3 regions of the Shewanella sp. Sh95 genome follow, and region 1 is predicted to be linked to each of the others. Evidence: riboswitches for the same ligand, from Rfam matches in the RefSeq annotation. Region 1 holds a riboswitch; each other region holds the start of a gene.
The links. A riboswitch is a leader RNA that binds a small molecule or an ion and turns the genes downstream of it on or off. The one in region 1 is predicted to bind lysine.

Region 1 (10,861 bases):
GCTTTTAACATTGGTGTTTTAGACAGTGCATGAGTCCAATCAGAGAACTCAATACCATCATAGTAAACTTCCATTTGCTCAACGGTTACGCCCATATCCCAAGGGAATTTCACGAAACCTTTACGGTCGTCTTTCTTCTCGAAATAGTATTCAACGTGACACTGACCGCAAACCATTGATTGCTTGTCTTTCTTGGATGCTTTGTCAAATGGAGTGCCAATAGCCTCCATAGCACGGTCAACATAAGGACGAGAAATACGTAATTTTGGAGAGCCTTTTTCATGGCAATCGCCACAGCCAATAGTATTGGTCACTTCTGGACCACCTTTGGCCCATTTACCTTTGAAGTAACCATCTTCACCTTGCTCTTCAATCAGGCGAGGCACATCTGGGCTTTTACAACTCCAACATGCCATTGGCAATGGGCCGTCTTCCGCGTCTTTAGGCGCACCTGTACGTAAGGTATTGCGTACATCGGTTACCGCATACATATGACCACGCGGAGCTTTATAATCCGTTGCAAAATGATAACCTGCCCACAGGATAACCATATTAGGATCCTGTTCAAGCGCATCCACTAGCTCTTCACTTTTAGCGGTATCATGCCAGCTATTGTATTGATTTTTAAATTTATCTTTATAAACCTCATTGCGAGGTTCAGTTTTATCGCTCGCCATTGCGCCCGCCGCCATGAAGCTGGCGGCAACCAGTGCACTCAGTGCAAAGGACTTACCTGTCATCTTCTTCATCATCTCATCTCCGTGTTACATTATTGTTGTGAATCACGACATCTCCGTTACCAAAGTTAGTAGCTTAATGCCGCTAAAAATATACCTCTTAGGAGGTATCTGCGGCGAAGTTTGCGCCAGATCAAAATGTAATAGTGTTGTTGTTCACACTTTTATGTTTTCGTTAGTGTAGTACATTATTTTCTAATGTAAAACACGACTAAAGTGCCATTAAATCAATGGCCCATATATTAGGTAATGGACATATGAAACGAGGCAGCCTTACCTCTAAAATTTTGGGTTTAATGTTAGTACTGATTTTGCTTTCTAGCAGCTTGGCCATCTTCGCAATCATCAATTTGTCTTACAGCCTAGGGGATGCAAAAGCCATCAACGCCTCTGGTTCACTGCGGATGCAAAGCTACCGGCTGATGTTCTACCCCAACTCAGGCAGTGAAGCTGCCCAAGAAAAAATCACTGAATTTGAAAATACGCTGCATTCTGAGGCACTACAACCCTCCACAGGCTGGCTCAGTCAGAAAAGAATAGCCGAGCAATATCAACTTGTTATCGATAAGTGGCTAGTGATGAAATATTACATCGAGCAGGAAAACTCCCGCGACTACGCCGCCTCACTCAAGGACTTTGTCGATACTATTGATTTATTGGTATTGGAAATGGAGCATCATGCCGCTTTTAAGTTGCGCCTTCTCGCGGCGAGCCAAATTTTTGGGCTTGGGCTGATGCTAGTTATCGCCTTTTTAGCGGTGCGCTTTACTAAACGCAAAGTCGTTGTACCCTTGCAACAATTGATGGAGTCCGCCAATACGATTTCTAAGGGTAACTTTGAGATCGAAATGCCCGAAACCGAATATATTGAACTCACGGCTCTGACCGATGCACTGCAAAAAACCGCCCGCGAGCTCGCGACCCTGTATGGCAACTTAGAATCTCAAGTCGCCGAGAAGACTCTTGCGCTCACCAGAGCAAACAATGAACTCGCCTTTTTATACGATAACCTTTTGACTCTTAATGCGAAAAAATTGGACTACAAGGCGCTCAAGGCCGCGTTGAATAAGTTAAAGGATTATGAGTCTATCGACTATTTAAGGCTGATTATTCAGTACCCAGAGCAGGAACTCGAAGTCGTCGAAGCCGATGGTGGCTGGCCAGAAGGCGCTCACAACAACATCCGCTTTCCGCTACAATTTGAGCAGGCTGATTTAGGTTATTTAGAGCTTATCTCAACCCAAGATATTAATACTCCGTTGTTTAAAAACTTTGCCATTATGCTTACTCGCTCCATCGTTATTCATAACGCTACCGAACAAAGACAACAGTTAGCCCTAATGGAAGAACGTGGTGTTATCGCAAGGGAATTACATGATTCACTCGGGCAAGTGCTTTCTTTCCTAAAAATCCAAATTAGCTTGCTGCGCAAAAATTTAGATCTTAGCTGCCGCAATCCTACCATTGAGGGACAACTCACAGAGATCAACGAAGGGGTTAGTACAGCCTATGTACAACTCCGAGAGTTACTATCCACCTTCAGATTAACCATTAAGGAGCCCAATCTGAAGAATGCGATGGAAGCAATGCTTGAGCAGCTCAGAGCAAAAACCGATATCAAGATCCACCTCGATTATAAGCTTTCCCCCCAATGGTTAGAGGCGAAACAACATATCCATATTTTGCAGATCACCCGAGAAGCAACGCTCAACGCTATCAAACATGCCCGTGCTAGCCATATCAATATTCGCTGTTATAAAGATGAGCATGGTATGGTTAATATCAGTGTAAGTGATGATGGTGTAGGTATTGGCCATATTAAAGAACGGGATCAGCACTTCGGCATAGGCATCATGCATGAACGTGCCAGCAAATTAGGCGGCACGGTTGTATTTAGCAGCAATGATCCGCAAACTAGTCGCAAAGGAATCACTGGACAGCTAGAGCCAGAAAATCCAGACTCGCCCCTTGAACCCCATAGCACATCCAATTTATCACAGGGCACCAAAGTCACTTTAATCTTCCCTTCTCAACAGGAGCCTACACATGGGTAAACCTTATTCTGTTCTGGTGGTCGATGATCACCCTCTCTTACGTAAAGGTATCTGCCAATTGATCGCCTCAGATCCAGACTTTAACCTCTTCGGTGAAGTGGGTAGTGGTTTAGATGCTTTAAGCGCCGTAGTAACTGATGAACCTGACATCGTCTTGCTCGATCTCAATATGAAGGGAATGACTGGCCTCGATACCCTCAATGCCATGCGCCAAGAAGGCGTGACTTCACGAATCGTGATCTTAACCGTTTCAGATGCAAAACAAGATGTTATTCGCCTATTACGTGCGGGAGCTGACGGTTACTTACTCAAAGATACCGAGCCAGATTTGCTGCTCGATAAACTCAAAAATGCCATGTCAGGCCACAGAGTGATCAGCGAAGAAGTTGAAGAATATCTCTATGAACTCAAAAATGCCGCCGATGAACAAGAATGGATTTCAAGCCTCACCCCAAGGGAGCTACAGATCCTGCAACAACTGGCGGAAGGATTAAGTAATCGTATGATTTCAGAGCATTTACACATCAGTGAAGGCACTGTGAAAGTGCATGTCAAAAACCTGTTGCGTAAAGCTAATGCCAAGTCGAGAACCGAAATGGCTGTAAGATATTTGAACAATTGATATTGGATAAGTGATAGACTTACTCCATTAAATAATAAAGGCAATCAATAGATTGCCTTTATTATTTGTTGATATTCACAGCGGGCGGTTATAGCCCTTTTTGCACAAATTCATACCAACTAAGTAGCGCTTCTTCTAAATCTTCTAGCCCACAGTAAGCCTCAGATTCAGCATCATAGAGGGACATCGCCTCTTCGAGTTCATAATCCTGCTCAAATCCTAAAGCATTAGCGTAAATTCGTGCCTGCTCCTCATCCAGATCTAAGGTAATATCTTTGCCGATAAAACGCCAAGAAACTCGCTTACCTGTTTGAATTTCTTTGATAATATCGAGCACTTGCTGAATTTTGGCTAACTCAGGCCCCAACTCTTCTGAAAACCATTGGCCCAGTACCTCATGGTCCATGCTAAAGCTGGCTAAATACGTGCCAGTCAAACTGTTACGCCGAAATTCATATTCCATTTTATCTTCTCAATACATTACAACTAAGGCTAATTTTAATCTATTTCATCATAAGTTGCTTGGCCAGCAATTTACTCATCTAGCGCTGAGGTTATTGTGAGAGGAAACGACGCTAGGCTTCATTTCCACTGTAAAATCAGTTAGCTTTACCCGATGATTTAGCATGAGATGGAATGTGACATGCACGAAGGATTTATCTATAGCATAGTGCTTAGCGGCGCACGAGCTGGCTCAACCTTAAGCCCAGAACAACTTGAAAATTGGGACCCTAAGGACGGGTTGATTTGGGTACACCTACGTTATCGCCACAAAAAGGCTCGCCATTGGGTGTTAAACAGCGGTCTTAATAAAGTCGAAACCGATGCCCTGCTCGCCCAAGATACTCGCCCTCGAGCCGTATTGGCAGGGGAAGGCGTATTACTCGCACTGCGCGGTATTAACTTAAATCCAAACTCAGCACCTGAAGATATGGTCGCCGTGCGAATTTACGCCGATAGACAGCGCATTATCTCCACCTGTGATCGCGAGCTGCAATCGGTTAAAGATGTGGCTGAACTGATCATGGAAGGCACAGGCCCCACCACCACAGGAGATTTTCTCCTCGCCATTTGTGAAAAACTGACTACACGTAAAGTCGATTTTATCGATACGCTAGAGGAGCAACTTTCAGAATTAGAAGAACAAGTTGTTTCTGGCAATGTTAAAGATTTACGTACTGATATTGCCGAACTACGCCGACAAACCGTAGCCTTGCGCCGCTATTTAGGCCCACAGAAAGAAGCCTTCACTAAGATGCTGTCCGATCAATTTGTGCTGTTTAATGAGCCCGAAAAACTTAAGATGCGCGAAACCACGGATAAGCTTATTCGCACCATTGAAGACTTAGATGCACTGCGCGACCGAGCCAATGTGACCCAGGAAGAGTTACTCAGCCAGCAATCGGAGCAGCTAAACAAGCGCTTGTATTTCTTATCCTTAGTCTCGGCAATTTTCTTACCGCTGGGCTTTTTAACCGGTTTGCTTGGGGTCAATATCGGCGGTATTCCCGGTGCGGATAACGCATGGGCTTTTGCGACCTTCTGCGGCATTTTAATATCGCTGGTTGCCCTGCAAATGGCGCTCTTCTATCGCTTTAAGTGGTTGTAGACTTTAATAAAAAACGCCAATATCGAGATTGGCGTTTTGTTTTGCTGATTGCCGTTAATATGGCAATTCAAACAGATTGGTCATGACTTTATAGAGCTCTGTGCCTTGATGCACCGACGCCGAAGCAAAATGGAGTATAGGCACACAATCCTGGGGCAAACTGAGTGCCGTCAGCTCCTGCTCACTGCCATATAAGTCGAGTCGCAGCAGATTGACTAAGGTCTCACCCGCCGCAAGCGGCTCTCCCACGGGCGCCACATATTCCACCAAGCCCGCCATAGGCGCATGGTACTTTTTGTAATCCTTAAGATAACAGCCAAAACGCGGCATCTTAACGGGTTCCACTTGCTCGGCAATCACCCCTCGATGGCTTAAATAGGCCAAAATGCCTTTAGCATCGACTAAAGCATCCTCAAGGCAAATGCGTTCTTGGCTCGCCAGTTCCAAGGTAAAAGCTGAAACGGCGATACTGAGATCCCGCCCCTGAGCTTTTGCCTCCTCACTGAGTTGCCACCAAGGACAAAATGCCGCCTCATCCATTGCGCCACCAAAACTATTGGGGATCACCAGTGTGTAAGGAATCGTGAAAAACTGCGCCGCTGCAACATCATATTCAGGGCAATACAAATGTTTACAGGATTTAGGCCCTGTATGCAGATCGAGCACTATATCCGCCGCATGGGCCATAGCCTGTAAGCTAACCGCCAATCTGTGGCCCGTGGTCACGCCCCAATCGTTACGTAACCGCTGCTGGCAAGCTTCAATCAAGGTGCTGCGATATGCTTGAATAAGTTCGCTATCGCTAAGCTCGGCATGCTCGCTGTACCAAGCGGGTAAATCTATCGCGTGATTTAAGTACTCACGATTCCAGTTTACGCCAGTGATAGGGTCAAAACGCCCCAATGTAAACTCACCGCTTTTTTGATTAATCCCCAGCGGATTAGCCAAGGGCACTAAGGTAATCTCACCTAAGATGTGGCAATTTTCCAACTGCTTCATCAATTGATAAATCACCGCATTGCCTTGCACCTCAGCACCATGGACATTAGCCTGAATATACACTTTAGGGCCAGATACATGACCACTTGGCTTAAAGTGATAAATCGGCAGCGTCAGAGCCTGCCCTGCGGCAAGCTCCCCAATTTGCAGAGACGATGTTGTCGGCAACATACTAAACGCCTTCAAACAAGTTTTCGTGCAACGCTTTAACCACTTGTGCCGCTTCGGATTCGGCTACTAACACACACAAGTTATGCGGGCTGGCACCTTGGCAGATCATCCGCACATTATGGGGTTCGAGCACTTCAAACACGCGGCGACAAATACCCGCAGTCGTAGCGATGCGATTACCGATAATCGCCACCAATGCTAAACCATCCTCCACGCGCACGCGGCAATGTTGCGATAATTCTTGCAGTAACGCTTCACTTAATAAACCTTGTCCGCTTGAATCGGAGCCGGTTTTATCTAGAGTGAGCGATACGTTAACTTCGGAGGTGGTGATCAAATCCACACTGATCTTGTGTCTTGCCAATGTGGCAAAGGTTTCCGCCAAGAAGCCCTGCGCATGCAGCATTTGTAGGCTGTGCAGATTGAGTAGCGTCTGGTCGCGGCGCAGCGCCACCGCGCGGAACACGGGTGCATCTTCAACCTGATGGCGGATCCAAGTGCCACCCTTTTCAGGCTCCTTGCTTGAACCGACAAACACTTGAATTTGTTGGCGCACGGCCGGAAGAATCGTCGCAGGATGTAATACTTTAGCGCCAAAGGTTGCCATTTCAGCGGCTTCGTTAAAACTGATTTCGGCAATCGGATGGGCGTTTGGCGCGAGGCGCGGATCGGTCGTATAAATCCCGGCCACATCGGTCCAAATCTCAACCGCTGAGGCTTTTAAGGCTTCGGCTAACAGTGCCGCAGAATAGTCGCTACCGCCACGGCCGAGAGTTGTGGTTTGCCCCGCTTCATCGGAGCCAATAAAGCCTTGAGTCACAATCACTTGCTCAGATAGCAATGGCTGTAAGTGTTCACGGGATAACACTGCAATTTGCTCAACCTGTGGCTCGGCGCGGCCAAAATGGCTGTCGGTGCGCAACACACGGCGCACATCGAAGGCACTTGAGTTGGCGCCTTTTTCGCGCAATACCGCCGCAAATAATGCCGACGAACACTGCTCGCCAAGGGACAATAACTCATCCATGGTGGCCTTACTGCGCTGGGACGCCAGCGCTTCGCTTAATACCGCCATACGGCTTAACAGCTTATCTAACGCGGCAGCAACATCATTAGGGCGACCGAGTTTATCTAAGATAGCGTATTGAATCTGCGCAATTTGCTTTAATCGTTGTAAGCGACCATCGTCGTTAATTGACTCTTGGGTCAGTTCAACCAACAGGTTAGTCACGCCACTAGAGGCGCTAACCACCACTAAACGGCAATCGGGATTACCCAGTACAATCTCGGCGCAGCGATTCATTGCACCGTAATCGGCGACTGAAGTACCACCAAACTTTGCGACAACAAGGGACATTAGCGCACCTCCGCAGAAGCAGAATACACGGCACAAACAAGGATAAGATATTGATTAACTAACATGATTACGCTCCGAACTAACTTCGTTCGAAGAGCCTGGTGCTCAATGATACGCACCCCAATAGAAGGGAAACAGCAATCGTCACCAGAAGCTCTCCACCAATTACAGGTGACAATCGTTAGGATTCAGCCTAAGCGACCGACATAAACATGCAGCAACCATATCTATGCCTCGGCGTTAATCTCCCTCATCAATCATCGCTGGAGTTTGTGCTCCTCTGACTGACTACCTAGTTAACGCTCCTCTTCTGTTCCTTTCCGCCGGAAAGGGACGAAAAAAGTAGCAATAAACCCCTAATGAAGTCAATGCTAATTTCACACACTATATACAAATTCAATAAACGCATTTAAAAACAATGGGAATTTAAAACGTTTGCGACTCATGCCAAACGAGAATAGGGAAAAATCAATCAGATCTAGCAAAGAAGAAAAACAAACTAGCCTTGCCGTGAGATCAGCAAAGCTTAGCCAGAGGAGCGATTAAAAGCGTCAATCGCGGTTAGGTGACCAAGTCCGGTAGCTCATAAACCAAACGCACATAGTCGTTAAATCGACCTAAACACACCTCTGTTTGCCCGGCTAATGTACAAGGCACTAAACTCACCTCGCCCTGTTCCACCATGTAGATAGCGTATTGATTAAACTTTTTCCCCAACTGCAAGGCCATGCTGCGATCAATAAACACGGCCCAGCTCTTCTCCATATGGGATAAATCTGGCGATGCCCCAATCAGTGCACGATAGGGACTGCCTAATAATTCAATTTCACGTAGAAGTTGGCGGTCGAGTAATCGGTTTTGGCTGGGAGTGAGGAGGGTTGAAGCGGGATTATGGGCGGTAATTACAGCAAAGGAAAAATCACAGGATAATGCTTGAGTAAGCAAAAACAACGGCGTTTGATAATGCTGCCACAAATCTTGAGTCATGTTGTCCATTGGTAGTCTAGTCGAAAAATGAACCCGCGCTAGTTTAACAGAGAGCCTAAAAAATCCAAAGAGGCGTGAACTGGCTCACAAGAATTAAAAATACATTAGTTATACTAATCAATGACTAAAGTAAATATCATGGTAAATCAGCGTCTCAGCCTGAAATTTGTTAACATTTCATTTGTTAACAAATGCCTAAAACGAGTACAATGTCGTCATTGGCCAGTTAAGCAGATAACATTAAGTTTGCTTAATCTTGACAAGGGTTTGTTAGATTCCTCTGCGAAATCACCTTATGCTGGCCAGACATCTTTTAAAATGTGTTCTACATTTGATTTATCATTTAAACATTTTAAAAAAAACAATAGTTAAGGAACTATTTTTAACTATTGCTTATCGAAGTTGATACTGGTTACGTTTTATCGTATTACACTTTAAACGTTCACTTATATACATCCTGACGTGTAGCCGTGAAGATCTTCCCTTTGAAGCACAGAGCAGTAAGTGGAAGTATCAACATTTTATGAATATAAGAATCCGATGTAAGTGATTCTTATGGTTAGAATATTGGTTAAAATTTAGGTACTTAATATGCAAAATCCGCACATTCTGATCGTTGAAGATGAAGCCGTTACCCGTAACACGCTAAGAAGTATTTTCGAGGCAGAAGGGTATGTGGTAACTGAGGCCAATGATGGCGCAGAAATGCATAAGGCTATGCAGGAAAACAAAATTAACCTCGTGGTTATGGACATTAACCTACCAGGTAAAAACGGTCTGTTGTTGGCACGTGAATTACGTGAAATCAACAACATCGGTCTGATTTTCTTAACAGGCCGTGACAACGAAGTCGACAAAATCCTTGGACTTGAAATTGGCGCGGACGATTATATTACCAAGCCGTTCAACCCTCGTGAATTGACGATTCGTGCTCGCAACCTTCTGACTCGTGTTAATAGCGCAGGCAATGAAGTCGAAGAAAAGAGCTCTGTAGAATACTATCGTTTTAACGATTGGAGCCTAGAGATCAACAGCCGTTCTCTAGTAAGCCCACAGGGTGAATCTTACAAACTGCCACGTAGCGAATTCCGCGCTATGCTGCACTTTGTTGAAAACCCAGGCAAAATCTTAACTCGTGCCGATCTACTGATGAAGATGACTGGCCGTGAGTTAAAGCCACACGACCGTACTGTTGACGTGACAATCCGTCGTATTCGTAAGCACTTCGAAAGCTTGCCAGATACGCCAGAAATCATCGCTACCATTCACGGTGAAGGCTACCGTTTCTGCGGTAACTTAGAAGACTAATCTTCAACTTACCGTTTGAACGCCATAAAAAACCAGATCCTAGGATCTGGTTTTTTTATCTCTGCAAAAAAGGTTTTAGCTAAAGCAAACTGGAAATCCAAATTACAACTCAGTGAACTGGAATATTGAGCGCCAGATAAGTATTGAGTGTGTTGTGATTAAACTAAGCAGCGTACTGTTAAATAAATAGGCTTAACTCAGAATCATACAAAATAAAAAAGAGTGAGGACGTTACCCCACTCTTTTAAAAAACGCCACTCTGACATAAATACCAGTCTGATATAAATGCCAACCTAATGCTGAGTTATTTGCCGCTTTTAAGCTGTCTATCGAGGAAATCCGCCAGCGAGCGGTATAAGTGATTACGCACTTTCTCACCGCGCATCGAATGCTTAGACCCAGGATAATCAATCATCTGGAACAGTTTACCTTCGTCCTGCAACGCCTTATACACGCGAGTACTGTTTTCAAACAACACGTTATCGTCGGCCATGCCGTGGTACATCAACAGCCCCGACTGGTAGTTTTTCACATAGGGGAACACGCTACTGGCTTCGTAACCCTGCTCATTATTCGCGGGATGAGCAAGATAACGCTCGGTGTAGTGAGTGTCGTACAAGCGCCAATCGGTGACGGGCGCGCCCGAAATCGCCGCCTTAAAGTAATCCGGCGCCTTAAATAAACTCATCAAGGCCATATAACCGCCGTAGCTGTGGCCATAAATCGCCACGTTGTTGCTATCGACAAAGGGCAAGCTGCGCAGATAATCGACACCAACCTTTTGATCGTTCACTTCCGCTTCGCCCAAGTGACGATAAATAACTTGCTCAAACTGAGTGCCTCTATGGGCACTGCCACGGTTATCCAGTTGAAATACCACATAACCTTGCTGCACTAAGTATTGGGTAAAGTAATCCTGCTCACTCCAGCTATTCGTTACCAATTGCGCATGTGGGCCGCCATAAACACGCACCACCACGGGGTACTTTTTGTTCGCATCGAAGGGCACGGGTTTAA
Region 2 (10,861 bases), on a different contig from region 1:
CTAGATAACTCACAAGCTAGGGAATATAAACCAGTGGTTAGCTTGTTAAATGGAGAAAGAACGATGAGCCCAGATCATAAGCCAGAACTAACCACACCACCTTTCCCTGTCATTCCTCAGGAAGCCTTTGACTGGTATGACGAATATGCCCACGGCATTATCGACCGCCGTGAGTTTATGGCTCGCCTCGCAGGTTTAGTGGCACTGGGTTTTACCATGACCACGCTGACGGGCGCACTAATGCCTAATTACGCCTTAGCCGAGCAAGTCTCCTTTAACGATCCCAGCATTCAAGCCAGTTATGTGAAATTTCCATCCCCCGATGGTTATGGTGAAGGTCGCGGTTATTTAGTCTTGCCAAACGCGTTGCTGATCCCAGGCCAAAAGGCGGGCGATCCTAAGACCTTAGATCTCAGTAAAAAAGCCCCTGTGGTATTGGTGGTGCACGAGAACCGAGGCTTAAATCCCTATATCGAAGATGTTGCCCGCCGCTTAGCGGCCAAGGGCTATATCGCCTTTGCCCCCGATGCGCTTTACAGCCTTGGTGGATATCCTGGTAATGATGATGCGGGTCGCGCCATGCAAGCGAGCCTTGATAGAGCCAAAATCGAGCAGGATTTTATCGCCGCCGCGCGTTTTTTAAGGGCGCACCCGCAGAGTAATGGCAAACTCGGTGCTGTCGGATTTTGCTTTGGTGGTTATATCGTCAATATGCTCGCCGCCACCATTCCCGATGAGCTTGCGGCAGGCGTGCCTTATTATGGCACACCCGCAGCAACTGAGCTGCGCAGCCGTGTGAAAGGCCCGTTGATGTTGCAATTTGCCGCATTAGATCAACGGATTAACGATACATGGGCCGAGTATGAAGCCCTGCTAAAGGCTAATAAAGCCGATTACGTCGCTTATCTTTACCCGAATGTGAATCACGGTTTCCATAATGACTCCACCGCCCGTTATGATGAGCCAACGGCTGAGCTCGCATGGACAAGAACCTTAGATTTTTTTGGTAAACATTTACTCGTATAAGTCCATTTAGCGCTATTGCAACGCTTGAAAGGTGGATGTTTCTTGTGTTACCAACTTGTAGGTGATTCATTGTTTTATACGCGAGTGGGATCAAAATACTTGCTATCAGTTCCCATCTCGCTAGAATGCCCGCTCGAATACCTTTAAGTAGAGGCGCGCTGCCTATGACTACTTGTGCGGAGGGTGATGCCGCAGATGTACAAGGAAAGGAGTCAGCGCCGAAGTAGCCAGGTCATCAAACCGAGCTGCTGGTTTTGCATCAAATAGGTGCAAGACTGCCATAGTCATCCACTATGGAGCGCTACCTGAAGGGGCTGAGGAGTAATACCTCCCTATAGGTTTTGTTTCTTTATCCTCTCGGTAGATCTCCACCCGTTTTTTGGTGAAAAGAGATCATGGACATTAGTCATTTTGCTGACTCAGGTTGGTCAGTACTTCCCCCTTTGTTAGCCGTCGCCTTGGCGATCATCACTCGTCGCGTACTGTTATCCCTTGGCGTAGGGATTGTGGCCGGCAGTTTGTTACTCAATCAGTTTTCTCCCCTTGATTCATTGCACTATATGTTCAATACCGTGCTGAAGATTTTTTGGGTCGATGGCGCACTTAATCGCGACAATATCAATATGTTGCTGTTTATGTTACTGCTTGGTGGACTCATTAGTCTGATGACGGTTTCTGGCGCCACCCGCGCCTTTGCCGAGTGGGCAGCTAAGCGCGCTAAGACCCGTCGCGGCGCAAAAGGCTTAACTGGTGTGATGGTGTTTGCGTTTTTTATTGACGACTTTTTTCATAGTTTGTCGGTTGGCGCTATTTGCCGTCCGGTGACCGATCGCTTTCAAATCTCCCGCGCCAAACTGGCTTATCTTTTAGATTCTACCGCTGCGCCCGTGTGCGTATTGATGCCCATTTCTTCTTGGGGCGCTTATATTATCGCGCTTATCGGTGGCATTATGGCCGCCCACGGCATTAGCGAGCAAAGTCCAATCTCAGCCTTTGTTGAGATGATCCCGATGAATCTCTATGCCGTGTTTACCCTGTTGATGGTGTTGGTGGTGATTATCTTTCAAATGGATATCGGCCCGATGCGTAAACATGAAGCATGGGCGCTGGAGGGGAAGCTTTGGGATCCGTCTAAGCCTCGTCCAATCGGCTTAGATATGGAAAGCCCTGAAGAAAGTAACGGTGGCATGATCGATATGGTATTGCCGATCCTAACCCTCACAGGCGCGACCGTGTATTTTATGATTTCCTCTGGTGCGGCAGTGTTGGATGAAAAAGGGCTGCCATTTAGCGTACTTGGCTCCTTTGAAAACACCAATGTGGGCTCCTCGCTAGTGTATGGCGCGCTGTGCAGCTTGGCGGTGTCAATTGTGCTTGCGCTGCGGTTAAAATTGGGCGCTAAAAACTGGCTTAAAGCCGCCCCGCAAGGAGTGATGGCCATGCTACCTGCGATCAATATCTTGCTATTTGCATGGGCGATTGGTGCGGTTGTTCGCGATGTTGAGACTGGCAAATATCTGGCCTCCCTCGCCAACGGTAACTTGCCAATGGAAGTGTTGCCTGCGGTGGTGTTTGTGTTGTCCTGCGCCATGGCATTTGCCACCGGAACCAGTTGGGGCACCTTTGGTATTATGTTGCCACTGGCTGGCGACATGGCCGCAGCCAGCGATATCGCATTAATGCTGCCTATGCTTGCCGCAGTGCTTGCGGGCTCAGTGTTTGGCGATCATAGCTCGCCGATTTCCAGCACCAGTATTTTGTCGGCCACGGGGGCAGGTTGCCACCATATTGACCATGTGATGACCCAGCTACCCTATGCGTTAGCCATCGCCTTTGGCGCCACCTTAGGCTATTTGGCCATGGGGATTATGCATTCAACCTTAGCTGGATTTGCCGTAAGCGCCCTGTGGTTTGTGCTCTTCACTGCTTATCATCTGCGTAAAACGAAAAATCAGCCTTTGTTAGCTACGGCATAAGGCACTTTTACACGCTATCAACCAGGGGCCCACGGGCCCCTTGGTTTTTGGTGGGCTTGAGTAAATCTGCATCCATTCAAATAAACTTAAGTCATCACTTAACTATCTAATTTGTAATGTGAAAGTGGTAGACAGATGTTCAGCACAACGTTATCTTAGGTTTTTAACAAGGATGAAACTTAATCGTGACCTCGATTCAGTTCACTTGCATCAGGAAGATGTATCTTTATTTCGCAAGAACACCTCCTGAACAATATGCGATAAGTCTCTAGGTGCTAGGTGCTAGGTGCTAGGTGCTAGGTGCTAGGTTCTAGATTCTAGATTCTAGATTCTAGATTCTAGATTCTAGATTCTAGATTCTATAAAAGCATTACAGCAGTGCAATCCCTTGGCTAATGGGTGTTGGCCAAGTGCGGTAGCCATGGAAAGATTTTTGTCGGTTCACAAAGTAGTGAACTGGTTATTTAGCGGCCTTTCGGCCGAGGTGAATCAAGGTCGTGGGTCTTCAACCCACACCCGACCAAGAGGGGATCAACAGCAATTCCCTCTTGGATCTCCCTTGCCGCCCCTAACGGAGTTGAAAGCCCCTTGGGCATTAAGCGTTCTTATGCTATCGCGTCAGACGCTCGTCCCTGATTCGACTGACGCTATCTCGGCATCCATGCCTCGCTCACGCAACGAACGCAAATGCCCTGCGGCAACTCCGAGGGGGTGGTGTATTCCTTCGGCTCAGGTGTTATAGGTCGATTGTTAAGGCATAAAAGTGCCTGTCCAATTTTTTTAACCTCAGTGTCAGTTATAAACAATGAAAGTTATACCTATCCGAATATTTTAAATAATTTAATAAAATCAAATAAATGGATGTTATGATATGAAATATGCACTTGTACCCCTTTTGTGTTTATGTCTTTCAGCATGTGGTGGCGGTGGTGGAGATTCTTCAGCAGAAACACCTACCCCACCTCCTGTCACCAAAGATCCCTTGTCTAAATTTATCAATATTAAAGACCAATATGCAGGTATTGAGTCTGCAGCTCCATTGAATACAGAAACATTAGGCCAAGTGTACAAGTACATCTTTACACTCATTCCTGAATTACTACCGGACTATAACGATCAAAGTGGCGAACTGGGTTCGACTTGCTCTGGTGGTGGAACGATTAAAATTTCGAATGGAAGCTCAGATAAAGAAAAAAATATTGCTTTCACTAATTGCGTTGAAGATGGTATGACAACTAACGGTAAAGCTACTGTGAGAGCAAACCGATTTTCCACCGATGGAATACTTATTGATAGTACCGTGATTTTTGAGGATGTTGATGTAAAAGGTACTTTAGGTCACAGTTTACTTGCTGGTACTGCACAATATGTAGAGCAGGACTTAACTTGTGCAAAAACTGAAGCAACATATAATTTAATTTTTTCAGATGTTAATAATAAAAAACAAATCTTATTTTCAAATTTTAAATATATTAGAACTGGTAATGAGATGGTTTTATGTGGAAATGATGGTTTTAGGATACAAGGTCGCGTATTCGATTCATCTTTAGGGTTCTGGGATGTCCAAACGAATGAATTATTTAAACTTAACACTATGGTACATGCCTATGAAGAAAGTGGTGAGTTTGTTGTTAGGGGAAGTAACAGTAGCCAAGCTACATTTTCAGTTGAATTCTATAAGGAGTTAAGAGGAAACGTAAACTCTAATTATACCTATTATAAAATTATGCTACATAGTGGCATGGTAAATAAAGAATATGCTTTTTTAAAGGAATACTATAAACCCTCCATATTGACCTCATTTGAGGATACAGATAACGATGGAATAACTGATGGTTGGGAGTTAGCTTTTGGTTTAAATCCAACATCGGCTTTGGATGCAACTCAAGATTTAGATGGTGATGGTTTTACTAATTTGCAAGAGTTCTTATCTTTTGGTCATCCTAACGATAAAAAAATACTTCCTAAAATTGCTGATCTCGGAGTTACTTTATCCCATGAAACCCAAGGCTATTCTAAAAAAATTATCGTAAAAGCTGAAGTCGAAAGTGATGTAAAATCAACTGACAGCGGAACAGTGTTGACGACCTACTCAACATCTCTTCCGATTTATTTTGATAGCGATAGTTATGCTCATTCAAATTTTTGTACTTTATCAGATAATCTACTCGAACTGACCTGTAAATGGGATAATATATCTCCAGGATATAAAGCTGTTCAAGAGATCTATTTAAATGCTGACTCAGCTAATGGATCAGAGATTAAGAGTGTTATCACTGCAAAAATACAGCATCTTGGACATGATGAGGATTTGTCGAATAACCAAGCAACGATTGATGTAGCAAGACATGCTGCTGATGTATCTTATCGATTGTGGATTGATAACCGTCAAGAGTACATGATGGAGTTAGTTGATACTTCACAAAAGTTAGCATTTATAATTCATCAACAAGAATCTAAATTTGGTGGCTTTGACACTGTAACTGGCAACAAAATTAGACTAGACATACCTGAACATATCACATTATTAAGTGCCGAATGTGTTAATAGTCATGAAAAGTATAATTGTTTGGTTGGAAACGAAATTGTTTTTAAAGACTATCAACAGGCTTATAGTTTTACACTTGATATTAGGGGAGATAGTCAAGGGGAAGGAAAGTTAGTATTCAATTCACTCAGTTCTATAACTGGTGATAAAGTGTTATCTTCAATACCATTTCCAATAGTGGTTGGTCAATCTACAGAAGCATTACAAAAACAGATTGATATGGCGGCCGATGGTGAAAAAGTTAATGTCTCGGCAGGAATTTATATTGGTGATTTAGATTTATCTAAAAAGCAAACCCTATTAGAAGCTGAATCTAAAGGTGCTAAGCTTTATAGCGGTGAAACTTCATTTTGGCAACCAAGTTTAATTATTGATAAAAACAGTAGTTTAAATGGTTTTACCTTGGCTAATCACTATATAAAGGTAGGGAGTAGTGGAGGTACTATTACACGTAATTTATTCGATGGTACACCAAGCAACCTCAGTTCAGTATACGTTTTAAATAGTGGTGAAATGCTTTTTGAACAAAATATATTGATAGGTAAGGCTCTCGATAATGGTTACGTATCTAGTAATTTGGATGATGATTACCATTGCCCTAGGATTGAAAGCGGTAATTATGCTGTTGCACAAAACACTAAGACTAGACTAGTCAATAATATATATTTTGGTAATCTTTTTGATGCGCCTGATTTATATTTTGGATGTCAGCTTATCAATGCAAGTATGTCCTCTGAGTTAGAAGTTTATAATAATACATTTTTGGGTTTAGAATCTGTGGTGAAGCTTATTTATCATGGGGTTAATGAGCCATATTATAAAATATCAATCGATAACAATATCGTTTCAAAATCCAGATCGTTAATTGATAATGCTTCTTATGCTAGTACTTTGTATAGTTTTACTCCAGAATCTAGCATTAGCTTGAATAACAATTTAGTCAATGAAGTTAATAGCTTGTATATAGATATGCAGGATCAACAAGTTGAGGTGAATACTCTTTTTGCTGATCCTTTGCTTGATAGTAATGGATATCCTTTTAGTAACTCACCAGCAATCGATGCAGGTGCGCCCTTGAAAGTAGATGTCGATCTATATGGTGTAGCAAGACCAATTGACGGTGATAACAATGGAACAAAAGTCATTGATATTGGTGCAATAGAGTTTAGATTAAACTGATTATGCTACATTCTTTAATTGTTAAAGCTCTAATTGCTAAACAGTGGATGCAAGTTTGCTAAATAACCAGAAATGACTCATGGAATGTAAAGCACAGGAATGGCAGGTTAGTATTACTATGACCTGCCCATTTTTCTCAACGTCACTGGTGCAACAATGCCAGTTCTGGTGTATCCCGTAGTATTTATGTTTTCTGATGAAAAGAGCTGTTCGGAATAGAAATGGATTTTGGAATGAAATCAGTTTTACAAATTACCTTAGGGATCTTGTTAGCGGGTTTGGTCACTTTGTTAGTGCGAATTGGCTATCTAAGCTATGTCGAATATCGGGTTAAGCAAGAAATAAACGAAATCGCGCTACAGCAACAACAGCGAGAAAAAGCTCATCAACAAGCTGTAAAAGAGCGTCAGCTTGCTGAATATCAAAAGCAACAAATTGCAATGCAACAGGCTGCGGAACAGCAACGTATCGCTCAGCAAAACGAAGCCGCACGTATACGCAAAGCCGAAGCATGGCGCAAATATTATATCGTCCCCGAAGACTGCAAAAACTATAAGTCAGATGAACATATGGTTAACTGCCTAAACCATAAAGCCGATGCCAAAGCAGAATTTGATAAGGCGTATGACTCTGGTGAATTGGTACTTTCGAAATAAAGTAGTCGAAATTTTTAGCATAAATAAAAGTTGTGGGGCTTCACCCCTAATTTTTAAACAAGAGTCGACCAAGAGGGGAGCAACAGCAATTCCCTCTTGGATCTCCCTTGCCGCCCTTAACGGAGTTGAAAGCCCCTTGTGCTCATTGGCAAATTTGCTATCGCTTTCGAAGGATGCGTCCCTGCACCTGCGAAAGCTAGCTCGCCATCTGATAGGCAGGATGCCTGAATGTCGTGACGTGTATGGATGCACGATAACGACCATGGCGAGACTCACGCAATTTGCCTATTCGCCCTGCGGCAACTCCGAGGGGATGGTGTACTCCTTCGGCTCAGGTGTTATTGGTCGATTGTTAGGGCATAAAAATGTGCCTGTCCGATCTTTTTAAAATGGTGTTTGCAAATGGCTAAAAACAAGCAAGATAACTTTCCTGAAACGATTAGAGCGCATTTGGAGCAGATCGCAGAACGGCTTTGGAGTGACAGAGCCGTTGTTATGGTAGGTGCTGGGTTTAGCAAAAACGCCAGTGCCAAGTATCCAAGTTGGTTTGAATTGGGTGACATTCTCTTTGAAAAAGCTCACGGCAGAAGGCCTGATACGAACGAAAAATCCTATCTAAGCTTATTAAAAGTGGCTGAAGATGCAGAAGCCGTAATAAAGCGTCCAGCGCTCGATGCGGTTTTAATGCAACATATTCCCGATAACACTGTAGACCCATCAGTGTTGCATGAAACGCTCTTAGAATTACCTTGGGCTGACGTCCTTACCACTAATTACGATACTTTACTCGAGCGAGCACAAAGAAAGGTAATCAGTCGTCGTTACTCTACAGTTTTTCACCAAGATGATTTGGCTTTCCAAAAGAAACCTAGGATTATCAAATTACATGGCAGTTTCCCCAGTCATCGTCCTTTTGTTATTACAGAAGAAGATTACCGAGAATACCCGCAAAAACGAGCGCCTTTTGTAAATACGGTTCGGCAGGCTCTATTAGAGAACACCCTCTGTTTGATTGGCTTTTCAGGAGACGATCCAAACTTTCTGCATTGGATAGGCTGGATTCGTGACCAGCTTGGCGGCGATCAATGCCAACCGATTTATTTAATTGCGACTGGTAAAATATCTGTAGCCCAACAGGCTGTGTTGGCCAAGAGACAGATAATTGTTGTTGATATGACTCTTTGCAACGGTTTTGCGGTGGGTGATCACGCAGCAGCCATTGAGCGTTTTTTCAATTTCATGAAAGGCCGTAATCCATATAGCTTGGATTGGCCTAAACCGGATTACGCTAGACCAGAGAATTTTCTTGTCAAAGAGAGTGATTTTACAAGCAGAATTGCTGCTTGGAGCTCTCAGCGCTTGGCATATCCGGGTTGGCGTGTGTTACCTCAAAGTAAGAGAGAAAATCTTTTAAGTTGTACTCGTTCTTGGGCGAAAGTTGATTTTACCGAAGATGCCAAAAGTACTAAAAGTGGTAATGACCTACTGTTTTTATTTGAATTGGTTTGGCGTTTAGACCGATGTTTATTGCCACTTTTTGACGATATTGCTGAGAAAGTTGAAGCTGTATTGAAAAAGTATTGGCCATTTCCTTCAACGTCATATTCAACAGATTATGAAGTAACCCAAGAACTCCCAGAATTTCAGTATTTGGATTGGCCAGCGATTCGGGTCGCATGGTTAGAACTCGCCTGTGCTTTGTTGCGCTTTTATCGAGAAGATGATCAACAAGACAATTGGCAAATATTATTCAATAGAATTGATTCGCTGCGAAATTATCTTTCCGATGAACAGAATGAGTTTTTGCATTATCAAAGTTACTTGTTTCAGTTCTTCCAGCTGAATTTTAGTGGTGCCCGAGAGCAGCTAGCGCTATGGCAGCCTGCGTTGTCAAAGCCGTATTGGCAAAGTATTCGTTTTTGTGCAGCAGCCGAATTAGGTTTGCTTTACCAATTAACGATGCAGGATAAAAGTTTTGAACTCGGTGATGGCCTACTGCAAGCGCTTTTCGATACCAAAGAGCAAGCAAAGAATACAATAGCTGGAGTTTCCTATCAGTCAGAATCAGATGAGGCTTATCAAATGGTTCATTGCAGATGGATACCTGAGGCTTTGCTTGGATGGAGAGAACGTAGTGACCGAAATGAACAAACAGAGTTAAACGAAAAGCATCGCAATCAACGATGGGATGAACTAAAAGCTGTTTGTTGCGACCCTTGGGCGGAACTGAAGTTGTTTGAGTTAATGTTGGGAAAACCTGTCGATATCCAGCAGCAAGTAGTTGAAAAGGATGCTTTCGATCTGGGTAGAAAAAATACCTCATCAAATTTTGGAACCGATGACTTAGATGCGCTGAATGCCTATGCGTTTTTGCGGTTTGCTGAGGATATTGGTTTACCATGTCGTGTATCAAATACGACGTTCGTTAAAAACACATTTATCGCAACACTTCCCCGTATCGCGAAGTACTCATCAACTTGGGCGCTAATTACCATGTTGAGGTCTGGAGAACCAAAAGTGGTTGATGAGCTTTTCAATCGGGAATCTGTGTTTCGATTAACGGTTGAGTACTGCGATCAACTGATCTTACGTTTCACAAAGATTCTAAAAAGTTATCAGCCCAGTTCATCAGATTATACGTTAGAGAAAAAGACCTTTGAGCAGAGTCTAGCGTTAATTCTACCCGAGGTAATTTCAAGATTATGTTGCAAGTGCAGTGCCGCTGTGAAGTCAGAGGTACTTTCTTTGATAGATTTCATCTACCAGTCACCATATAAATCAAATTATGGCGGGGTGAAGAACCTATCGAAGCGATTTCTCGATTCACTTACAAACACTGAGCTTTCTCGATTCCTACCCGTCATTCTCAAAATTAAGCAACCTAGAGATTTAGATTTTCGAACCAAGAATGAATTTCTACCTTTGTTAAAGATTGTAGGGCTGACGAGAAGACAAGGAATTTCCACCACTGACTTGACTGAAATCCAACCTGAAATTGACTATTTGCTACGAGATGTGGCTTCAGACAATTCAAGTTTGAGAGATTGGGCTGTCAGTACTCTTATGTTTTTGCTTGAGATTGGTGCATTATCCGAAAACCAAATTGAGCAGTTTGCAGAGGCATGTTGGAAGCAGGCAGATCCATTTGGATTACCCAAATGCGAGCTGTTCTACAAATTTGTTTTTCTAGAATATCTACCTACGACAGAAGAGCAAGAACAGCAGTATAGGAGTTATCTCAGTTCGCTTGCATTCCCTGTTCAAAAATCTGGAGAAACTGGCTTCACTATTACAAATGGCCATTCGGAGGAAATTGATGAATTGCTCGGCTCTGCGCAGTTAACTTCAGTCGAAAGAAAAGGAAAGCCGTTCTGGACTATTCAAGAGGCCAATAAGCTTTTAAAGCAATTAATGAATTGGTGGGATTCAGACAAAAATAGGTTAGATAATGAACGAAATTCAAAACCTAGAGAATC
Region 3 (10,861 bases), on a different contig from region 1:
TTGGTGAAGGCAATATCACCTATGAATTTCAGATCACTGACGAAAATGGCAACTTAATCAATGGACTGAAAAATGCTGAAGCCAAAGTTGCAGCATTAACCGATAAAGGCTTTATCAATAATAGAAATGAAGCCGACAAAACAGACGCAAGTGGCAATCCTGTCAAAGATAACGTCAATATCGGTGGCGCTGCGACTCAAGCAACTGAGGGCGCTCTGCTCACTTCATTAGGCGATGGTCACTATAGCTTTAAAGCCCCAATGAAAGGTGTTAACGCAGGTACCGAAGGTATTGTATGGCTCAGAGTCGGCGGTAATGCTGAAACTGGCATTGCTCTCTCAGCACCGCTGGTGGTGAACAAGCCAGAGGGAACTCATTCAACCACGACCGATAGTTGCTATTCCTGTCACGTAGACTATTCAACAAGCCCACGTAAACACACTAAATATGTAGCAACCGGTATGGACAGCGAAGTCACCTTCGTTGAAGGCTGTTTAGTCTGTCACGGCTCAGTTAGCTTTGCAGCAAAAAATGCCGAAGGTTTCTCTATCGGCGGTTATTCAACCAACACACTGTCTAAGATTGGCCACATTAATCACCAGAAATTTACTAAAGATTTCAGCGTGATGAACTGTAGTTCTTGCCACGTTGAAGCTCCAACCAATATTAATGTTTCAGGCCCAGGCTGTATTGACTGTCACAATACTGGTGGTGTACCAGGCGCGATTGTGCCAAGTAATGGTGCCGATGTCCGTCCGATGCATGAAGGTAAAACAGGTATTACTGAGCGCCAAGCATTACGTGCTAAGTATAAACTTGAATTATCTACCCCTGTTAAAGTTGATGATATTTCAACAAAAACAGATCATTATGCGCCAACTGGTGCAGCTTCTGCCGTTACCGCACCAGGCTGGTGTACCACTCTGACAGTAAAAGATACTGACGGTAATATCTTTAGCATTAAAGATAACTTCAACTACTCAAATCCGCTGGTATTTGATGCTAAGAAACCGATTGTTTACGCAGGTGCTTATCTGCATTCCTACGAAAAAAATAGCTTAGTCGGTCGCCCAGGTAACCGTACTAACTATTACTATGGCTACAATGCTGATGGTACTAAAAATATCTGTCATCTGCTGACCGATATCAGCCCTGTAAACGCCAACTATGTCTACTCTGCACGTGTGACCTTCAGCACCGCAGGTTGGATGGAGTACGACGGTAACCAACGCTATCAAAGCAATGGCAGCCTCAGAGCCAATGGCTATGACGGCTCAATGGGGGTCTCGTTCACCGCATACTCTGATGTAGTCGATCCTGCGACTGCAACCAAAGTATCCGCCTTTGAACGTCGCACCGTAGTCAGTGATAACAGCTGTACTACTTGTCACAATGATGCCACCGCATTCCACAAAAATGGCGCATTTGACGAAGGCGGTAAGGCTTGCGTAGCTTGCCATGATAATGGTATGGCACGGACATCAGCCACACTCGGTGCTGGTTTTGGTCCTATGGTGCACAGCTGGCACTGGGGCAACGGTGCGAATGTCGGTGAGATGAAGGCCGATGGCACTCAAGCGAAAACCGCTAACGGTGCAGGTGCAATCAACCCAGTCACAAGCTGTGTTGCCTGTCACGAAACCGCGATTGATTTAAACAAAATACCAAACCAATACATCCTTGAACCTGGTAACAAAATGACCAGCCCTGTTACCGCTAACTGCTATGCTTGCCACACAGGCGATGCAGTCAAAGCTCACATGGCTAGCAATGGTGGCGAGATCAGCGTTCCTGCCGTAGGTGATTGGTTCAAACAACCAACAGGAGAAGCATGTGCTGTTTGCCATAACACAGGTAGCAGATCAGGTATCGACAAATACCACAACTTCACCCGTAAATAGTTAATCGTCCCACTATTTTCCCTGCAAGAAAATAGTTCAAAGCGCCCCGTAACCTTGGGGCGCTTTTTTTGTTTACTTTTACTTACAACTTCATCCCATAGGTTTTCAGTCCTATTTAAGTTAGTAACGCTAGAGTCACAAAAACTACAATTCTAAGGAAATCACTCAACTATGCGTAAAAGTTTTATTGCCATCGCCATTGGCGCCACACTGATGACCGGAGCACTAGCTGGCTGTAGCACTCAAGATACAAAAGCTGCAAATGTCACCGCAGTACAAACCCAAAACCCCTTATTCCAAGCCAGTACACTGCAATATCAAGCACCTGATTTCAGCGTTATTAAAGACGAGCATTTTCAGCCCGCTTTAGAACAAGGTATTAAAGAGCAGTATCAAGAAATTTTAGCAATTGCTAACAATCCTGCTGCGCCAACCTTTGATAACACAATTGTCGCCATGGAAAAAAGCGGCGCCCTGCTCAACCGTGCATCGAGCGTGTTTTACAACCTCGCAGGTTCGAACAGCAATCCAGCCCTGCGTAAAATCCAAGGTGAAATGGCCCCAAAAATGGCTGCTCACTCGGATAACATCAACCTTAATCCTGCGCTATTCGCTCGTATTGAAGCCATCTATAACGACCGCAATAACTTAGGTTTAACGCCTGAAGCGGTACGTTTGGTTGAGGTGTATCACCAGCGCTTTATCATGGCTGGCGCTAAGCTGACCGATGAGCAGAAAGTAAAAATCCGCGCCCTGAACGAAGAACAATCAACGCTGACCAACGAGTTCTCTCAACGTTTACTACGCTTAACCAAAGAAATCGCTATTGTTGTCGATAACAAAGAACAACTCGCAGGCCTAAGTGACAGCGAAATCACCTCGGCAGCAAATGATGCCAAGGCAGCAGGCCATGAAGGTAAGTACTTAATCAATATCACCAACACTACTCGCCAGCCAATACTCGCCTCTTTAGAGAACCGTGAACTGCGCCAGCGCATTTGGGAAGCCTCGGCAAACCGTGGCTTAACGGGTGAAAACGAAACCGCATCTTTAGTGTCTCGCTTAGCCCAATTACGTGCCGAGCGCGCGGCTCTCTTAGGTTATGAGAACTGGGCTAGCTATCGCCTTACACCGCAAATGGCAAAAACGCCAGAAGCGGTTTACAGCATGTTTGGCTCTATGGTGCCAGCCGTAGTCGCCAACACAGAGAAAGAAGCGGCCGATATCCAAGCGATGATCAACAAGACCGGTGGCAAGTTTGAACTCGCACCATGGGACTGGGAGTTTTACGCAGAGAAAGTCCGCCAAGAAAAATACGCTCTTGATGCCAATAGCATTCGTCCCTACTTCGAATTTAACCGCGTCCTCGAAGACGGCGTGTTCTATACGCTTAAAGAGTTGTATGGCGTGACGTTAAAACCACGTCCAGATTTGCCTGTATACCACCCAGATGTGAAAGCCTATGAAATGTTTGATGCCGATGGCTCAAGCATGGCGATTTTCTATGCTGATTACTTTGCCCGTGAAGGTAAACGCGGTGGCGCATGGATGAGCTCGTTTGTAGGGCAATCCTTCCTCGAAGGTACTAAGCCTGTCGTAGTTAACGTGATGAACATTAAAAAGGCGCCTGATGGCCAACCTACCTTCGTCAGCTATAACGAAGTCACCACGATGTTCCACGAAATGGGCCACGGTACCCACGGTATGTTCTCCAAAGTGACTTACCCAAGTCTTTCTGGGACTTCGGTATCCCGTGACTTTGTGGAATTTCCATCGACTTTCGAAGAAGATTGGGCGGCCCACCCTAAAGTGTTAGCCAACTACGCCAAGCACTACGAAACAGGCAAGCCTATCCCTGATGAGTTACTGCAAAAACTGTTAAAATCCGGCAGCTTTAACCAAGGCTTCGATACGTTAGAGTATATGGCTGCGGCGCTAGTGGATATGGAATGGCACTCATTAAGCCCTGATGCACCATTGCAAGATGTAGCGACCTTTGAGGCTAATGCGCTGAAAAAGCACGGCTTAAATATCACCGCCGTACCACCACGTTATAAGTCAACTTACTTTGCCCACGCCTTCCCAGGTGGTTACTCAGCAAGTTACTACGCGTATATGTGGAGTGAAATTTTAGCGGCTGACGCCTTTGCCTATGTGCAAACCCAAGGCGGCCTAAACCGTGAGATCGGCATGAAATACCGTAAGACCATTCGCGAAGTGGGCAACAGTATTGCGCCAATGGAAGCTTACAAGAACTTCCGCGGCCAAGAGCCTACCACTGAAGGTTTACTCAACCGCCGTGGGCTCAATCAGACTCAGTAATTTTAGATACTGAGTAGATAAAAATCAGCCAGCATAGTTGCTGGCTGATTTGTTTTACATTCTCAATATAAGAGCGAAGTTAAATCACGGACTTATAAAGCCGTACTTTTGGATTTAATGTGCAAACCAAAAATCGTCAATACAAACAATATGCTACAAGTCACTAATCCCGCATTGACCGATTCAGTAAAGCCAAGCACTACGTAGCCGATCATGCTGATCAGCGCAACGATTACTGCGTAGGGAAGCTGCGTCACTACGTGGTCGATATGATGGCAACTGGCCCCCGTCGACGACAAAATAGTGGTATCAGAAATCGGTGAACAATGATCACCAAATACCGCCCCCGCTAATACCGAAGCCAGCATAGGTAACATCATGGCTGTGTGACTGCCCATCGCCATATCCGCAGCTATCGGCAGCATAATCCCGAACGTACCCCAACTGGTTCCTGTAGAGAATGCAGTCAGGCCCGCTAACACAAACATTAATGCAGGTAAGAAAGCAAAGGGAATATTCCCAGTGGCTAGGCTAGCCATAAACTTACCGGTTTCAAGCTGGCCGATCACACCTGCAATGGTCCAAGCAAATAACAAGATGTAAATCGCAGGCAACATAGAGCGAGCGCCCTGCACTACACCTTTTAATACCATTGATTTTTCAACGCCTTGCACTAAGTTAAGTACCAGCGCAACCGCTAAACCAATCAGGGCACCAAAGAACAGTGATGAACTCACATCGGTTTTCTCGAAAGCAGAAATAATATTAAATTCAATGCCTTCTTTAGCTAATACTTGGGCACCGCTATCGATCATAAAATACAGGGTCGCAAATACCAGTACTGTGATAGGTAGGAATAACCCGAGGATTTTACCTGTTTCAGCTTCGGGTAAATCAGCATTAGCACCTGGCGGTAAACCTTTAGTCTCATCGTATAAATTACCGCGCATGGCATTTAATTCATGTTCACGCATAGGGCCAACATCTAAGCCCATAAACGCCACACAAAGCAGTAATAATAAAGAGAAAATTGCGTAGAAATTCATAGGGATCATTTGAATAAAGACACTTAAATGCCCTGAATCCGCAAAACCATGTGCTGTTAATATTCCGCCAATTAACGCAATAATATAAGCGCCCCAACTTGATACCGGTGAAATGACACAAACTGGTGCTGCGGTAGAATCTAATAAATAAGCTAACTTAGCGCGGGAAATATGGTAACGGTCGGTAACAGGCCTTGCGACAGACCCAACGACTAAACTATTGAAATAATCGTCAATAAAAACAACACAGCCTAAAAACATGGTCAGTAATTTCGCATCGCGCTTATTACGAATATGTAACCTTGCCCAATCAGCAAATGCCCGAGCACTACCACTCACAGTAATTAGAGCGGTGATCATCCCCAATACAATCAAGAAACCGAGAATGTATAAATTCCAAGAATTTACGCCATCTTCCGACCAAAAAAGTCCTTTTACACTGTTAAATAAAAACTCACCGCTGGCCACAGGAGAAAATTGATTGAGCAATAATACTCCAATCACAATTCCTAAACCGAGGGAAAGAAGCACTCGGCGAGTAAAAATCGCCAATACAATTGCAACCACAGGCGGGAGCAAAGAAAGCGCCGAATCGGCATAACTAACTACAGTCATTGATTATTTCTTCGTCAAAATACGAATGGAGGGCGACTGAACTGGTGGGAAAAGGCAATAGATACCCAAGATCACCTGTCCTATCAATAGCGCTCCATAGTAACTATTCCTAATATCCGTATCTGGAAATACTATGGCAGTGTTGTACCTATTAGACACAACCCCAGCAGTTGATCGTGATAAATCAAACTACTTCGGCACCAAATCCTTTCGTGAACGATCAACGGAATCACCCTACTGATCACTACTGATATTTGGTGCGCCTCTACTTCTAAGAACGCCCATACATGGGCGTGAGGCTCATAAAAACATAAGCGGCTAAGCAGTTACCACCGCGAAGCCGCTTACTCTGACTTAGCTCACAAATAAAATCAACTTAAGCTTGCAATCAACTGCGGAACGGCTTCGAACAGGTCAGCTTCGAGGCCATAATCGGCAACTTGGAAGATAGGCGCTTCAGGGTCTTTGTTGATAGCCACAATCACCTTAGCGTCTTTCATTCCCGCTAAATGTTGGATCGCGCCTGAAATACCGACTGCAATATAGAGGTTAGGTGCGACAATTTTACCAGTTTGACCGACTTGCAAGTCATTCGGAACAAAGCCTGCGTCAACCGCCGCACGCGAAGCTCCTACTGCGGCACCAAGCTTATCAGCCAGTTGCTCTAACATCCCGAAGTTTTCACCGCTGCCCATGCCACGGCCACCAGATACGATAATGCCAGCATTACCTAACTCTGGACGTGCTGAAACTGTCAGCGCTTGAGACACAAACTGAGCTTTGGCTTCAAACACTTTATCCAAGGTAGTCACAGCAGCGTTATTACCCTGTGTCACCGCATCGAAAGCACTGGCACGCACTGTCATCACTTTGATAGCGTCATGGCTTTGAACTGTCGCTAAGGCGTTACCCGCATAAATCGGACGAACAAAGGTATCGCTACTCACCACGCCAATCACTTCCGAAATTTGCGCCACATCTAAAAGTGCTGCCACACGCGGTAACGTGTCTTTACCCGCACTCGATGCCGCTGCGAGAATATGGCTGTAGTTTGGTGCTAAGTCCACCAGCAATTTAGCCACGTTTTCGGCTAAATGCGCTTCATAAGCGCTGTTATCGGCAACTAATACTTGCGCGACACCTTGTAGAGCTTGAGCGGCTTGCACCACTGCACCACATTGATGGCCCACCACCAATACATGTACATCGCCGCCGATCGCACGAGCTGCGGTGACAACTTTAGCGGTATCCAGTTTCAGCGCCGCATTATCGTGTTCTGCTAATACTAAAATGGCCATTTAGATCACCTTCGCTTCATTCTTTAACTTTTCAACCAGCTCTGCTACCGACGCAACCATAATACCGGCCTTACGTTCAGCAGGCGGCGTTACCTTGATCACCGTTTGATGCGCTTTGAGCGTCACACCTAAATCAGCTACCGTCAGCACATCTAACGGCTTACGTTTGGCTTTCATGATATTAGGTAATGAGGCATAACGTGGCTCATTCAAACGTAAATCCGCAGTCACCACAGCTGGCAACGGTAGATTTAAGGTTTGCATACCACCATCTATCTCACGAGCAACTTGAAGTGAATTACCTTCAACTTTAATTGCTGAAGCAAAGGTCGCTTGCGGCATATCCGTTAATGCAGCAAACATTTGGCCCGTTTGGTTATTATCACCATCAATGGATTGCTTACCAAACAGCACTAATTGCGCTTGTTCTTTTTCTTGTACTGCTTTAAGTAATTTGGCAATTGATACTGGTGCTAACTCTTCTTCAGTATCAATGTGAATCGCGCGATCAGCACCTAATGCTAATGCGGTACGCAATTGTTCTTGAACGGCTTTATTGCCGATGCTGACGACCACTACTTCAGTAGCACTGCCCGCTTCTTTTAAACGAACCGCTTCTTCTACTGCAATTTCACAAAAAGGGTTCAACGCCATTTTGAGGTTTGCGGTATCAACGCTGGTGTTGTCAGCTTTTACCCTGACCTTCACATTGGCATCAACTACGCGCTTAACAGGCACCAATACTTTCATAGGGCTTCCTTCCTACACTTTCATGTACATGGACAAAACATTGGTGATCACCAATGCAGGATAGAGCCACTTTACGTCCTGTTAACGTTAACGTCAACCAAAGTCAAACGCTTGTTTGCATTTTTAAGACTGTCGTATTGGCCACATTTTTGAACACTTATTTGCCATATATAAAAAGTTCAAAAATTAAATAATATTTAATTTTTGTTTATTGCATAATTTTATTTGATTCGAGCAATATTAGTTTCTATCATTTAGCTGTTGTTCACCATTATCCTGTAATAAAAATAGAGTGGGACGAAAATAGATATGAGCGAATTTTTAGAGATATTAACTCACGGTCGTCGTTTTAAAGCTGCTGTAAAAGATCTTAGCGTTGAAGAACTGCGTGATTTAGCGGCTAAACTAGATAAAATTTTAGTTGAGCGTGAGTCAATGGAAGCAGAAGAACAGCAAGCTATTGCTGCTCGTAATGCAAAAATTGAAGAAATCCGTCAACAAATGGAAGCCGTTGGTTTATCAATCGACGATTTAGGTGGTGTTGCAGTTAAAGCCTCGAGCAAGAAACGCGCTCCTCGTCCAGCGAAATACCAAATTGAAGTTGATGGCGAAGTGATCCAGTGGACAGGTCAAGGCCGTATGCCAACAGTATTTAAGAACGAAGTCAATAAAGGCCGTTCTATGGATGATTTCTTAATCTAATCCAATACCGTAATGGTAATGACAATAGCCATTCGCTATTATCATTGAGTAACATAAAAAAGCTCGCGCCCTGCGAGCTTTTTTATGCCTATCCCACCCCGCCCATTGTCATTCAAGTAAATGCTTAAATTGCGTTACAATTCATCTTTAGTATTTACATCTACTTTAGGTTACTCTTTATTCACCCTCCGTCTAAGTGAATAAAAAATGCAGATAAACAATAAGATAATAATAAGCTGCGGCATAATAAGTAGTTTTGTATCTCAACCCATTTTTGCCGAGGCCAATCCCATCCCCCCCGTCAATAAGTTAACTGCATTGACCAATGCAGAATTAATTCTTGCACCGGGGAAACGACTCTCAAATGCCACATTATTAGTTGAAAACAATCGGATCAAAGCCATTATTGACCAAGGTGATATCCCCGCGGCAGCACTAAAAGTCGATCTCAGTGGTTATACTATTTATCCCGGTTTTATCGATCCTTTTACCGATTATGCTATCGAGTTTGAATATCCCAAATTGCAGCTCACTCGTCCGGTATATGATATTAAGCGTATTGGCGGGAATGCTGAAAATGGTGCAATTCACGCTGAAAAAGAATGGTTTAATTACATTTACCCCAATAAAGAACGCGCACGAGATTGGATCAATAACGGCTTTACCAGTGTACAAAGTAGTAAACTCGATGGTATTTTCCGAGGCACGGGTGTCAGTCTTTCACTCGCGGACAAAACTGCCAACGAGGTAATTTATAGGGCGCACAGCCAACCTTTTATGGCCTTCGATAAAGGTACGTCAGAACAAGACTATCCCAATTCCCTCATGGGTAGCATCGCGCTTATCAGGCAAACCTTTGCTGATGCTAACTGGTATAACCAAAATAAGCACAAATCGGTTAATAGTTCAGCTACACCTCAAATTGAATTTAATATTGCCTTCGAACGTTTAGATAACTTAGCCGAGAAACCAATCGTATTTGAAACAAAAAATCTGAACGATTTATTGCGTGCAGCTAACCTACTCAAAGAACATAAGCAGCCCGCCAACTTACTCGCAAGTGGCCAAGAGTATGCTCGGATCAACGAATTAAAGGCTCTGAATTATCCTTTAATTCTTCCTCTTAATTACCCACAAGCACCCGATGTGGGTACCGATGATGCCGATCGCGAAGTCTCCCTTGCAGAACTCAGGCAATGGGAGCGCGCGCCCACAAACCCTGCCGCAGTAGCAAATGCAGGTATCCCCTTTGCGTTTACCCAATTTGGCATTAAGACCGAGGCGTTTTGGCCACGCCTTCGTCAAGCGATTGCGCAAGGACTCAGCGAAGATAAAGCCCTCGCGGCCCTCACCACTCAAGCTGCTGAAATGGCAGGAACCGCTGACTTGACCGGAAAACTTGCTCCGGGCTATATGGCGGACTTTGTCATTACTAAGGGCAATATTTTTAAAGACGGACAAATTTACAGTGTCTGGCTACAGGGACAAGAACAAGCCATCCGCTCACTTTCACAAGCCAAGATGTTGGGTGACTATCAGCTGACGTTGAATAATTTAACTTTAGATTTGAACCTTGAAGAAGCAGACAAAGCAGGCAAAACCACTTTGCAAGGAAATCTGAGCACTGGCGAGAAGAGTATTCCACTCTCCAACCTCAAGCTTGAAGACGACGGCCGCGTCAGCTTTAACGCCAATTTAACTGATGCAGGCATTCATGGGATCAGCCGTTTTACCCTCTGGTTTGCCAAAGACGGCATTCAAGGCCGGATGGTAGACGCCCAAAGTCGTAGCATTAATGTTGCTGGTATTGCCCTTACGCCTCTGCCAAAGACGGAGCAAGTAAGCACGCCTAAAGCCGATGCATCGCAAACCTTAGTCAGTCAACTGACCTACCCTAACGTCGCCTATGGTTTAAGTGAGGCGCCCAAAGCCGAGAAACTCCATATTAAAAATGCCACCCTGTGGACCTCAGATAAACAAGGTATCTTGGAACATGCGGATCTGCTAATGGCCAATGGCAAGATTGAAAAAATCGGCCAGCAACTCAACACGCCTTCTGGATATCAAGTCCTCGATGCAACGGGCAAGCACTTAACAGCGGGTATTGTCGATGAGCATTCCCATATTGCCATCAACGGCGGCACCAACGAAGGCACCGACGCAGTCACCTCTGAAGTGCGGATTGGCGATGTGATTAATCCTGAAGATGTCTCCATCTATCGCGCAC

Region 2: it holds a riboswitch for lysine, as region 1 does, so the genes downstream of both, AEA42_RS19915 (Na+/H+ antiporter NhaC family protein) here and lysC (lysine-sensitive aspartokinase 3) in region 1, are expected to answer to the same signal.
Region 3: it holds a riboswitch for lysine, as region 1 does, so the genes downstream of both, AEA42_RS00290 (Na+/H+ antiporter NhaC family protein) here and lysC (lysine-sensitive aspartokinase 3) in region 1, are expected to answer to the same signal.

The regions. Positions count from the first base shown of each region.
Region 1 is NZ_LGYY01000167.1:45,250-56,110, reverse strand. Features, by position in the region: gene nrfA (ammonia-forming nitrite reductase cytochrome c552 subunit) at 1-752, opposite strand, end outside; gene narQ (nitrate/nitrite two-component system sensor histidine kinase NarQ) at 995-2,791, shown strand; gene AEA42_RS12170 (response regulator) at 2,784-3,413, shown strand; gene AEA42_RS12165 (YacL family protein) at 3,502-3,876, opposite strand; gene AEA42_RS12160 (zinc transporter ZntB) at 4,057-5,022, shown strand; gene AEA42_RS12155 (succinylglutamate desuccinylase/aspartoacylase family protein) at 5,077-6,192, opposite strand; gene lysC (lysine-sensitive aspartokinase 3) at 6,194-7,549, opposite strand; lysine riboswitch at 7,693-7,867, opposite strand; gene AEA42_RS12145 (DUF3293 domain-containing protein) at 8,111-8,545, opposite strand; gene arcA (two-component system response regulator ArcA) at 9,128-9,844, shown strand; gene AEA42_RS12135 (S9 family peptidase) at 10,149-10,861, opposite strand, start outside.
Region 2 is NZ_LGYY01000272.1:11,818-22,678, forward strand. Features, by position in the region: gene AEA42_RS19910 (dienelactone hydrolase family protein) at 64-1,026, shown strand; lysine riboswitch at 1,167-1,338, shown strand; gene AEA42_RS19915 (Na+/H+ antiporter NhaC family protein) at 1,422-3,002, shown strand; gene AEA42_RS19920 (thrombospondin type 3 repeat-containing protein) at 3,874-6,729, shown strand; gene AEA42_RS19925 (hypothetical protein) at 6,963-7,385, shown strand; gene AEA42_RS19930 (SIR2 family protein) at 7,788-10,861, shown strand, end outside.
Region 3 is NZ_LGYY01000003.1:790-11,650, forward strand. Features, by position in the region: gene AEA42_RS00280 (cytochrome c3 family protein) at 1-1,901, shown strand, start outside; gene AEA42_RS00285 (M3 family metallopeptidase) at 2,073-4,223, shown strand; gene AEA42_RS00290 (Na+/H+ antiporter NhaC family protein) at 4,316-5,884, opposite strand; lysine riboswitch at 5,964-6,160, opposite strand; gene AEA42_RS00295 (FAD-binding protein) at 6,256-7,182, opposite strand; gene AEA42_RS00300 (electron transfer flavoprotein subunit beta/FixA family protein) at 7,183-7,932, opposite strand; gene AEA42_RS00305 (H-NS family nucleoid-associated regulatory protein) at 8,242-8,634, shown strand; gene AEA42_RS00310 (amidohydrolase family protein) at 8,842-10,861, shown strand, end outside.